2 regions of the Paenibacillus sp. FSL E2-0190 genome follow, and region 1 is predicted to be linked to the other one. Evidence: a T-box and tRNA genes for the amino acid it is inferred to sense, from the RefSeq annotation. Region 1 holds a T-box; the other holds one or more tRNA genes.
The links. The T-box of region 1 lies ahead of pheS (phenylalanine--tRNA ligase subunit alpha). A T-box ahead of a tRNA ligase gene usually reads a tRNA of that ligase, here a tRNA-Phe.

Region 2: it encodes a tRNA-Phe, which carries the amino acid that the T-box ahead of pheS (phenylalanine--tRNA ligase subunit alpha) is inferred to sense. The anticodon was not compared.

What each region holds. Positions count from the first base shown of each region.
Region 1 is NZ_CP150306.1:1,922,055-1,926,768, reverse strand. Features, by position in the region: gene pheT (phenylalanine--tRNA ligase subunit beta) at 1-916, opposite strand, end outside; gene pheS (phenylalanine--tRNA ligase subunit alpha) at 1,035-2,069, opposite strand; T-box leader at 2,130-2,415, opposite strand; gene NST25_RS08180 (hypothetical protein) at 2,681-4,714, shown strand, end outside.
Region 2 is NZ_CP150306.1:6,116,983-6,121,696, reverse strand. Features, by position in the region: rRNA gene NST25_RS26865 (23S ribosomal RNA) at 1-614, shown strand, start outside; tRNA gene NST25_RS26860 (tRNA-Asn) at 675-750, shown strand; tRNA gene NST25_RS26855 (tRNA-Ser) at 754-846, shown strand; tRNA gene NST25_RS26850 (tRNA-Glu) at 865-939, shown strand; tRNA gene NST25_RS26845 (tRNA-Val) at 995-1,070, shown strand; tRNA gene NST25_RS26840 (tRNA-Met) at 1,088-1,164, shown strand; tRNA gene NST25_RS26835 (tRNA-Asp) at 1,190-1,267, shown strand; tRNA gene NST25_RS26830 (tRNA-Phe) at 1,278-1,353, shown strand; tRNA gene NST25_RS26825 (tRNA-Thr) at 1,382-1,457, shown strand; tRNA gene NST25_RS26820 (tRNA-Tyr) at 1,463-1,548, shown strand; tRNA gene NST25_RS26815 (tRNA-Trp) at 1,555-1,628, shown strand; tRNA gene NST25_RS26810 (tRNA-His) at 1,652-1,727, shown strand; tRNA gene NST25_RS26805 (tRNA-His) at 1,771-1,846, shown strand; tRNA gene NST25_RS26800 (tRNA-Gln) at 1,866-1,940, shown strand; tRNA gene NST25_RS26795 (tRNA-Gly) at 1,947-2,021, shown strand; tRNA gene NST25_RS26790 (tRNA-Cys) at 2,031-2,104, shown strand; tRNA gene NST25_RS26785 (tRNA-Leu) at 2,119-2,197, shown strand; gene NST25_RS26780 (AraC family transcriptional regulator) at 2,333-3,088, opposite strand; gene NST25_RS26775 (BMP family ABC transporter substrate-binding protein) at 3,416-4,555, shown strand; gene NST25_RS26770 (ABC transporter ATP-binding protein) at 4,673-4,714, shown strand, end outside.

The sequences.
Region 1 (4,714 bases):
TACGCTCTTGACCGTCAAGTGTAACCAAAACTTCACCTTCATGGGCAAGACGAACGCCGAGTTCTCCACCTTGTACTTTATCTGCATCAAAAGCATGCAGCGGCTGTCCATATTCCAGCATCACATAATTGGTAATGTCCACAATATTATTAATTGGACGAACCCCAGCAGCCATCAGACGATTCTGAATCCACAGCGGTGATGGTGCAGGTTTAACACCTGCAATATAACGAACTGCATAATGGCTGCAGTATTCTTCATCTTCAATCTTGACGGAAATGGAATCCGCAGCAGGACCACTGATCTCAATCATTTCGCTTTTTGGATCAGGTAATTTAACTTCACGCCCAAGAATTGCACTTACTTCATAAGCAGCACCAATCATGCTGAGGCAATCTGAACGGTTCGGAGTCAGATCGAATTCCAGAATCTCGTCATCTAAGCCGAGGACCTTGGAAATATCCTGACCAATCTCTGTCCCTTCAGGCAGCACAAGAATACCTTCTTGTTGCTCTTTTGGAAGCAATTTATCATTCAGTCCCAATTCTTTGGCCGAACAGATCATTCCTTGCGACAGGACACCGCGCAGCTTGGCTTTTTTGATATCCAGTCCTGGCAGCTTTGCGCCAACCATTGCTACAGGTACAGTTTGACCTGCAGCTACATTTTTTGCGCCGCAAACGATTTGTAGCTCCTCATCTTGGCCCACATCCACGATACATACGTTCAGCTTGTCTGCATCAGGATGTTTTTCCTTTGATTTCACATAGCCGGTTACGATGCCGGAAATACCTTTATTGCGGCGCTCTACGCCGTCAATCTCAATGCCGGCAGCGGTAATCTTCTCCGCTAGCTGTTCGGCGGTTACTCCTTCAATCGATGTATAATCAGCCAACCATCCGGTTGATACTTTCATATCCGCTCACTTCCTTTATGTTTCAGATGTATTTATTTCACTGTCGTTCGCGCTGCTTCCTGTGGGAGAACGCTCCAAAGCCATTCTCCGCCACTATCAGCCAGCGCGCCCACAAAAACTAAACGCCCTTGAATTGCTTCACAAAACTCATGTCATTACTATAGAAATGTCGGATGTCATCGATGCCGTATTTAAGCATTGCAATCCGCTCTACACCCATTCCGAAAGCGAAGCCGCTGTACTCAGCAGGATCATAGCCACCCATTTTCAGTACATTTGGATGCACCATACCTGCGCCAAGGATTTCTAACCATCCGCTTTGCTTGCATAGTCTGCAGCCATCGCCGCCACATTTGAAGCAGCTTACATCTACTTCAACACTTGGCTCAGTGAATGGGAAAAAGCTCGGACGAAGACGAATGCCTGTATTCGGTCCAAACATCTCCTGCACAAATTGTTGCAGGGTGCCCTTCAGATCACTCATTCGAATGTTCCTTCCAATGACCAAACCTTCGATTTGGTGGAACTGGAAGGAATGCGTTGCATCATCATCATCACGGCGGAATACTTTACCCGGGCAGATGATTTTTACCGGAGCTTCACCGTTCATAGCCTGCATAGTACGAATCTGTACCGGCGAGGTTTGTGTGCGCATTAACAGGTCATCCGTTAAATAGAAAGAATCCTGCATATCACGTGCCGGGTGATTCTTAGGCAAATTTAGAGCTTCAAAGTTATAATAATCGGTCTCTACTTCCGGACCTTCAGCTACACGGTAGCCCATGCCGATAAAAATATCCTCAATCTCCTGTACGACTCTGCTAAGCGGGTGAATGCCCCCTTGCTGCATACGGCGACCCGGTAAGGTTACGTCTACTTTTTCAGCCTGCAGACGTTGCTGGGTTTCCTGCTCTTGAAAAGCCTCCTGCTTCGCGCCGATAATCTCCTCAATAGCACTGCGAACCTGATTCGCTACTTGCCCGATTACCGGACGTTCCTCAGCACTAAGTCCTCCCATACCGCGCAGAACCTCTGTAAGCTCACCTTTTTTACCGAGATACTTCACTCTTAGATCATTTAGTACCTGCGGATCCATAACCTCCTGCAGCTTAGCCAGCGCTTCAACCTTCAATGCTTCCAACTTCTCTTTCATGGCCGTGTACAGCCCCCTTCAATCATTGTCTAGTTCAACAAAAAAAGGCCTTTCCTCCCGGTAAGGGACGAAAAGACCGTGGTACCACCCTTGTTAGACAAGCTGATCTGTTCCCCTTAAGAGCTTCATTCCCTCTTTTGGCTGGACAGATACCTATCTCACTTTATACAGAAATAACGGTCTGTGACCGGTATCCCCTACCCTTCCCTATTAGACAGCTTAAGGAATTCAGGGAACTGCTCCGGAGTGAACTTCGACAGCTCTGCTTCTTAGAAACGCTCTCAATCCGCGGCGTCTCCTCCCTGTAAGTCAGGCACTGTGTACTCTTCTCCATCACTGCATTTCACAATTCATGCTAATTGTCAGGTATCTCTTTACTACAAGAGATATGTCTGTTTATTATATGCAAAATCTGTCGTTTTGACAAGCTGGACAAAATTAGGCTAATTTTTATCTTCTTTTAAGCTGGCTTTAAGCTTCAGAGCCATTTTTCCAACTTTTTTTCAGCTAACATTCAGCGGGGCTTGATAATTTCCATTACTAGGAAGGCTTGCTTATCCACTCGGGTGCACCTTCGCAGACTATTAACTATCCTATTGGGAGGAAATCAAATGCATGTACGGAGAATAAAAGTAGCTGCGGTGCTGCTAAGCACAGCTGTACTTAGCCAATCTGCAGCGTATGGAGCTCATGCCGCTTCGGCCGGGACTACATCCCCCAAAGTAGCAACAACAGCTACTGTATCCGCTCTGGATAAACTAGGCTCCATAGCCTTGAAGACTAACATCAGCGCAAAGCTGACGGATGTCAGCTTATTAACTCAGGATGGCGGAAATATTCTTACATACACACTCAGCTACTCTAATGGAAGCAACGCTAGCCTCAATCTGGTGGACTTTTTCTCCAAAGTAACTACTAGCGGCGGTACAGTTATTCAAGGAAGCCCTATTACCAGCAGTGCAACCATCAAATCCATTGCCGCGAAAAGCAGTCAATCTATCACCTACTATGTAAACATCGGCAAATCCACCTCTTTAAACGGGGTCAAAATTTCATTGTACGGATGGGACTTCAACACCACCGATTATCAAAAAAAGCTAGGGAACTTCACCGTACCAACAGGATATTCACAAGCTGTCGCCAGAGGGCAGAGTAAAAAGATCACCCTAAACAATCTCCCTGTAACCACCAAGGCAGAGAGCCTGCAAATTTATGAATATAACGGTAAGGTCTATGCCAAGGTTGGTGTTAGCTTCACTAATCAAGGAACCAAGGTGCTCAGTGATACTGGACTTAAAGGATACCTCGCTTCCGCTGGAGGATCTGTATTTGAACTCGCACTTGATGACACCAGCACCAGCTATAAAGTACAGCCTCAGGAAAAGAAGACGATCTACTATTTGACGGAAATCCCTTCTTATATGAAGACAGACAACATGGCGCTGCAATTTGCCGGAGAAGATGCCTCATTAAAAATAGCGTTGCCGGTTGTCGCCTACAATCTCCCCGCTGCAACAACACCGGATCTTGTCGTAGCCAGCAATGTCACGAAGAAGCTTACAATCAGCAATAATACAGTCGAAACACAGTTGAAAACGGCTAACGTCTATGCTGACAATGGCAACGCAAAGTGGACACTACAGTTCCGCATCAAAAATAGCGGCAACAAAGCAGTGAATGTGCCTGCCTATGAACTTGCTATTAAAGCCGCTGAAGGGTATAGCTTTCCGGTAGATACGAAGAGTTTTGCCAGCCTAACATTGAAACCGCTTGAAGAAAAGATTATTGAACTCAGCGCAGATGTACCACTCACACTCAATCAAGGAACATTGCAGCTGCAAATGACTGAGCCGGCTGCTGAGGGCAAGATCATTTTTCCTACCGCCTATTATCAGATCCCTTACACGCTGCAAACTAACAATTGGCAGGACACGGAATACCCCATTGAGAACAGTCACGGTACATTTGTTGTCAAAATTGCAAACATTCAAAGACTCCCTTGGTCCGACAAAGACCAGATCGTGGCTAAAATCAACATCCGCAACACTAAATCAACCTCTGTTCAGCTTCCTGCGCTTACAAGTGTCGTCAAAGCTGGAGAAAGTGACATCAGCAGCACTTCCCAGGTTGTCTCAGAAAGTACGCAAACCATCCTCGGTCCAAATGAATCGGCTGCTGTGTATGTCGTAGCCAATGTTCCTTATAGCTATACTTTCAATCAATTAAAAATCACCCTGCAAGAAACTTCAGGTGAAAATAAGCTTAACTTCCTTTCTCTAAGTACTACCCAACTGGACAGCCGGGTACAGAGTGTTGCAGCTGAAAATTCTTTCCATCTTGAGCTTGAAGGTAAAAAAGCGGAATTACTTGTACGCCGGACCCTCGTGTACCCAGGTACAGATTCAAATCTCTTGTACACAGAACTAGAAATGAACAGTGAGGAATCGCGTAAATCCGAACAGGCTCAACTCGTAGCCTATTACAAAACACAAGACAATCAATATTATGAAGCCGAAGTCACCCAGTCCAAAACCTCCACCAGTCCTAACGGAAAAAGTCTGGTCACCCTCTGGAGTAAGCTCCCTCTAGGTATAGATCCAGCGAACCTTGTCCTTTATATCGGGGAGGGTGTTTCAGAAGGCAAG
Region 2 (4,714 bases), 2.8 Mb from region 1:
AGGCGTTCCAAGGTTCCCTCAGAATGGTTGGAAATCATTCGCAGAGTGCAAAGGCATAAGGGAGCTTGACTGCGAGACCTACAAGTCGAGCAGGGACGAAAGTCGGACTTAGTGATCCGGTGGTACCGCATGGAAGGGCCATCGCTCAACGGATAAAAGCTACCCTGGGGATAACAGGCTTATCTCCCCCAAGAGTCCACATCGACGGGGAGGTTTGGCACCTCGATGTCGGCTCATCGCATCCTGGGGCTGAAGTAGGTCCCAAGGGTTGGGCTGTTCGCCCATTAAAGCGGTACGCGAGCTGGGTTCAGAACGTCGTGAGACAGTTCGGTCCCTATCTGTCGTGGGCGCAGGAAATTTGAGAGGAGCTGTCCTTAGTACGAGAGGACCGGGATGGACGTACCGCTGGTGCACCAGTTGTTCCGCCAGGAGCATGGCTGGGTAGCTACGTACGGACGGGATAAGCGCTGAAAGCATCTAAGCGTGAAGCCCCCCTCAAGATGAGATTTCCCAATTAGTAAGACCCCTTGAAGACGACGAGGTAGATAGGTTGGAGGTGGAAGTGCAGTAATGCATGGAGCTGACCAATACTAATCGGTCGAGGGCTTATCCTATACGTAGAATGCAGATTCGTTTCGGATTCAGTTTTCAGGCATCAAGCCTGGTATGAATATTCCCTGATAGCTCAGTTGGTAGAGCACTCGACTGTTAATCGAGTTGTCACAGGTTCGAGTCCTGTTCGGGGAGCCATATGGAGAGGTGTCCGAGTTTGGCCGAAGGAGCACGATTGGAAATCGTGTAGGCGCCACAAGCGTCTCGAGGGTTCGAATCCCTCTCTCTCCGCCACAAATTTTTAATTAGTATGGCCCGTTGGTCAAGGGGTTAAGACACCTCCCTTTCACGGAGGTAACATGGGTTCGAATCCCATACGGGTCACCAAATTTTCACTTGATTTATCCTAGTGGACTTTGGTACAATAACAATTGTTGTTTATGGAGGCTTAGCTCAGCTGGGAGAGCATCTGCCTTACAAGCAGAGGGTCGGGGGTTCGATCCCCTCAGCCTCCACCATAACACTTTCTTACTGACGCGGGGTGGAGCAGCCCGGTAGCTCGTCGGGCTCATAACCCGAAGGCCGCAGGTTCAAATCCTGCCCCCGCAACCAATTAACTTAAGCAATTATATCTTTTGGAACCGTGGTGTAGTTGGCCTAACATGCCTGCCTGTCACGCAGGAGATCGCGGGTTCGAATCCCGTCGGTTCCGCCATTTTCATCATGGCTCGGTAGCTCAGTCGGTAGAGCAGAGGACTGAAAATCCTCGTGTCGGCGGTTCGATTCCGTCCCGAGCCACCATTTATCATCACAAAAGAATGAGTGCCATGCCGGTGTAGCTCAATTGGTAGAGCAACTGACTTGTAATCAGTAGGTTGGGGGTTCAAGTCCTCTCGCCGGCACCATCCTTGGAGGATTAGCGAAGTGGCCAAACGCATCAGACTGTAAATCTGCTCACGTGAGTGTTCGGTGGTTCGAATCCATCATCCTCCACCAGTTTTTAGGGGCATAGTTTAAAGGTAGAACAACGGTCTCCAAAACCGTTGGTGTGGGTTCAATTCCTGCTGCCCCTGCCAAGTTCTTTCTAAAGTTTAATATGGCGGCCGTGGCGAAGGGGTTAACGCACCGGATTGTGGTTCCGGCATTCGTGGGTTCGAGACCCATCGGCCGCCCCATTTACTTTAAAATGAATAATGGCAACAATATCAACTTAATATGGCGACTGTGGCGAAGGGGTTAACGCACCGGATTGTGGTTCCGGCATTCGTGGGTTCGAGACCCATCAGTCGCCCCATTTTACTTTAAAATGTTATTGGGGATTAGCCAAGCGGTAAGGCAACGGACTTTGACTCCGTCACTCATAGGTTCGAATCCTATATCCCCAGCCATTTTATGCGGACGTGGCTCAGCGGTAGAGCATCGCCTTGCCAAGGCGAGGGTCGCGGGTTCGATTCCCGTCGTCCGCTCCAAGTTTTCATGGCGCCATAGCCAAGTGGTAAGGCAAAGCTCTGCAAAAGCTTTATCCCCAGTTCAAATCTGGGTGGCGCCTCCATTTAGTTCATATGTGCCGGCGTGGCGGAATGGCAGACGCGCTCGACTCAAAATCGAGTGGGAAACCGTGGAGGTTCGAGTCCTCTCGCCGGTATCTTAAAAAGGTTTGTAAGAATGCTTTTATAAGCAATCTTACAAACCTTTTTCTTTATGTCCTTGGGTTTACAGCAGTAAGCCGTTGAATAGAGAGTTTCTCTATTTCAACGGCTTTTTTTAATCTGATTAGTGATTAACCTGATTGATTATTAATGCGGAATGCTCGCGGGGTAAGACCTATTTCTCGTTTGAACATATTGCAGAATTGGGCATCGTTCACAAAACCTGCAGCAGCAGATACTTCAGAGATTTGCATCTGAGTATGACGTAATAGAGATTTTGCATAATCCAGGCGTTTTAACAGCAAATACCGCAGGGGTGAAGACCCGAAACGTTCTTTAAATAGATGGCGAAAACGATCGTAACTATATCCGGACATTTCTGATAGTGTTTCGACGGACAATTTATGGCGATAATGCTCATTCATATAATTAAGGACATATTGTACTCGATCTTCTGTTGGGGATTGATATCCAGAGGCACTAAGAAGCCTCATAAGATGGACGGTAATCTCGCTCATTTGTAGGTTTAGAAGCTCAGAGAATCCGTCTTGCTTGCGTGTAAACTCTGCTTTCATTCGCAGCAGGATTTGAAGAACGGTCTGATCTTTATCATCTTCATATACGCCGAGCAGATTACTCATATTGGGGTGTTCTGAGTGGAAGCCTACAAATAATACATTTGCATCCTCACGGTGGTGCTCGTCATGTTTATGATTGGGTGGCACAAGCGCGAAAGAAGAGGAGCGAAAATGGTAACTTCGTGGGCCAACATTGGTTGTCCCTACCCCCTGTAAATAATAGACTAGTTCGTAGCATTCATGCTGGTGTGGAGGGATATAAGTATTTAGCTCATGTGTGGCACTTACAATATATAGAACACGATCCATGATGATCCTCCAATACTTATGTTTTAGCCGAATCGTACAAAACAATGACCGAAATCATATAATTATTTTTAATAATATTTGTTATGATCGTATCAATAAATCCGAAAGTTCGCAACCTGACTGGCCATCTCGTTCGGAAATAAAGCGGATTATTAATAATAATGGTATTTTTATTGCTATTTTTGAGCCTAAACGTTAAGTTTATTACTTTTAATGATACTTTATTTGGAAAAAAGAGAATTTCCATTTGAACCGTGAATTATACAATGGGTGAAGATGGGATTCTGCGGATTACTAACCAACTAAAATTAGGGGTGGAATAGAGTAATGAATAAAAAAGTTCTTTCTTTGTTGTTATTAATGGTGATGGTTCTGGTCACAGCATGTGGGAATAACACGTCCAATAATGGTTCTTCAACGAATACTGGATCCAAAGCGGACGAAGGCGGAGAAACAGGTGCAGGGGATAAACTCAAGGTTGTATTGCTGATTCCGGGGACACTTGGGGATAAATCATTTTTTGATTCCGCTAATAACGGCTTGCAAAAGGTTAAGGATGAACTTGGTGCAGTAACAAAGGTTGTTGAAATGGGCGTTGATAAAACGAAATGGGAGCCTACATTTAACGATATCGCTTCCGAGGATTGGGATGTAATTATTTCTGGCGGTTCTGAAATTACAGAGATGTTTAATGCAACGGCAGAATTGTATCCAGACAAAAAATTCATTAATTATGATACCGACATCGATGAAGCACCAGATAACATGTACAACATGTCTTATGCGACAAATGAAGTATCTTTCTTGGCAGGTGCCGTAGCAGCATTAGCTACACAATCGGATATGCCGAATGCTACCCCTGAGAATGTGATTGGGTTTGTCGGCGGTATGGATATTCCGGGGATTAATGCTTTCTTGGTCGGTTACATTCAAGGTGCTCAGTACGTTGATCCTGATGTAAAAGTGGCTGTGTCGTACGCTGGTGATTTTGTTAACCCTGCAAAAGGTAAGGAGCTGTCTCTAATTCAATATAACTCCGGTGTGGATGTTATTTTTAACGTGGCTGGGGGTACAGGTCTTGGGATCTTTGACGCAGCTAAAGAGAAGAAAAAATATGCAATTGGTGTAGACTCCGATCAGGCAATGTTGATTAACGATACGGATAGTGAAAAAGCAAATCTAATCGTTACTTCATCTATTAAAAAGATTGATACGGCTATTCTAGGTGCAGTGAAGAGATTGCAAGAGGGTACGCTAGAAATGGGCAAACGTGATGTATTGAGCTTTGTAGATGATGGTGTAGGTATTGCTGAGAATGATATTTATAAAAATGTATTCCCGGCTGATCTTCAGGCCAAGGTTGAAGAAGTGAAGCAAAAGCTGATCAATAAAGAAGTTAAAGTGGATAATGCGATGGGGATGGAAACCGCAGAGGTAGAAGCTATTCGTAACGCAGTTAAGCCTTAAGCTTTAAATCTTAAGATCAGTTCTATAGAGTTAAACCTACAGTTGGAGATTCTTCTAGTCAGGGGAATTCCAGCTGTATATTTTTGCAGACCTCCAAGTTGAAAGGCGTTGAGACCTATGTACACAGCTCTGCTGGAAATGCGGGGAATTACCAAGGTA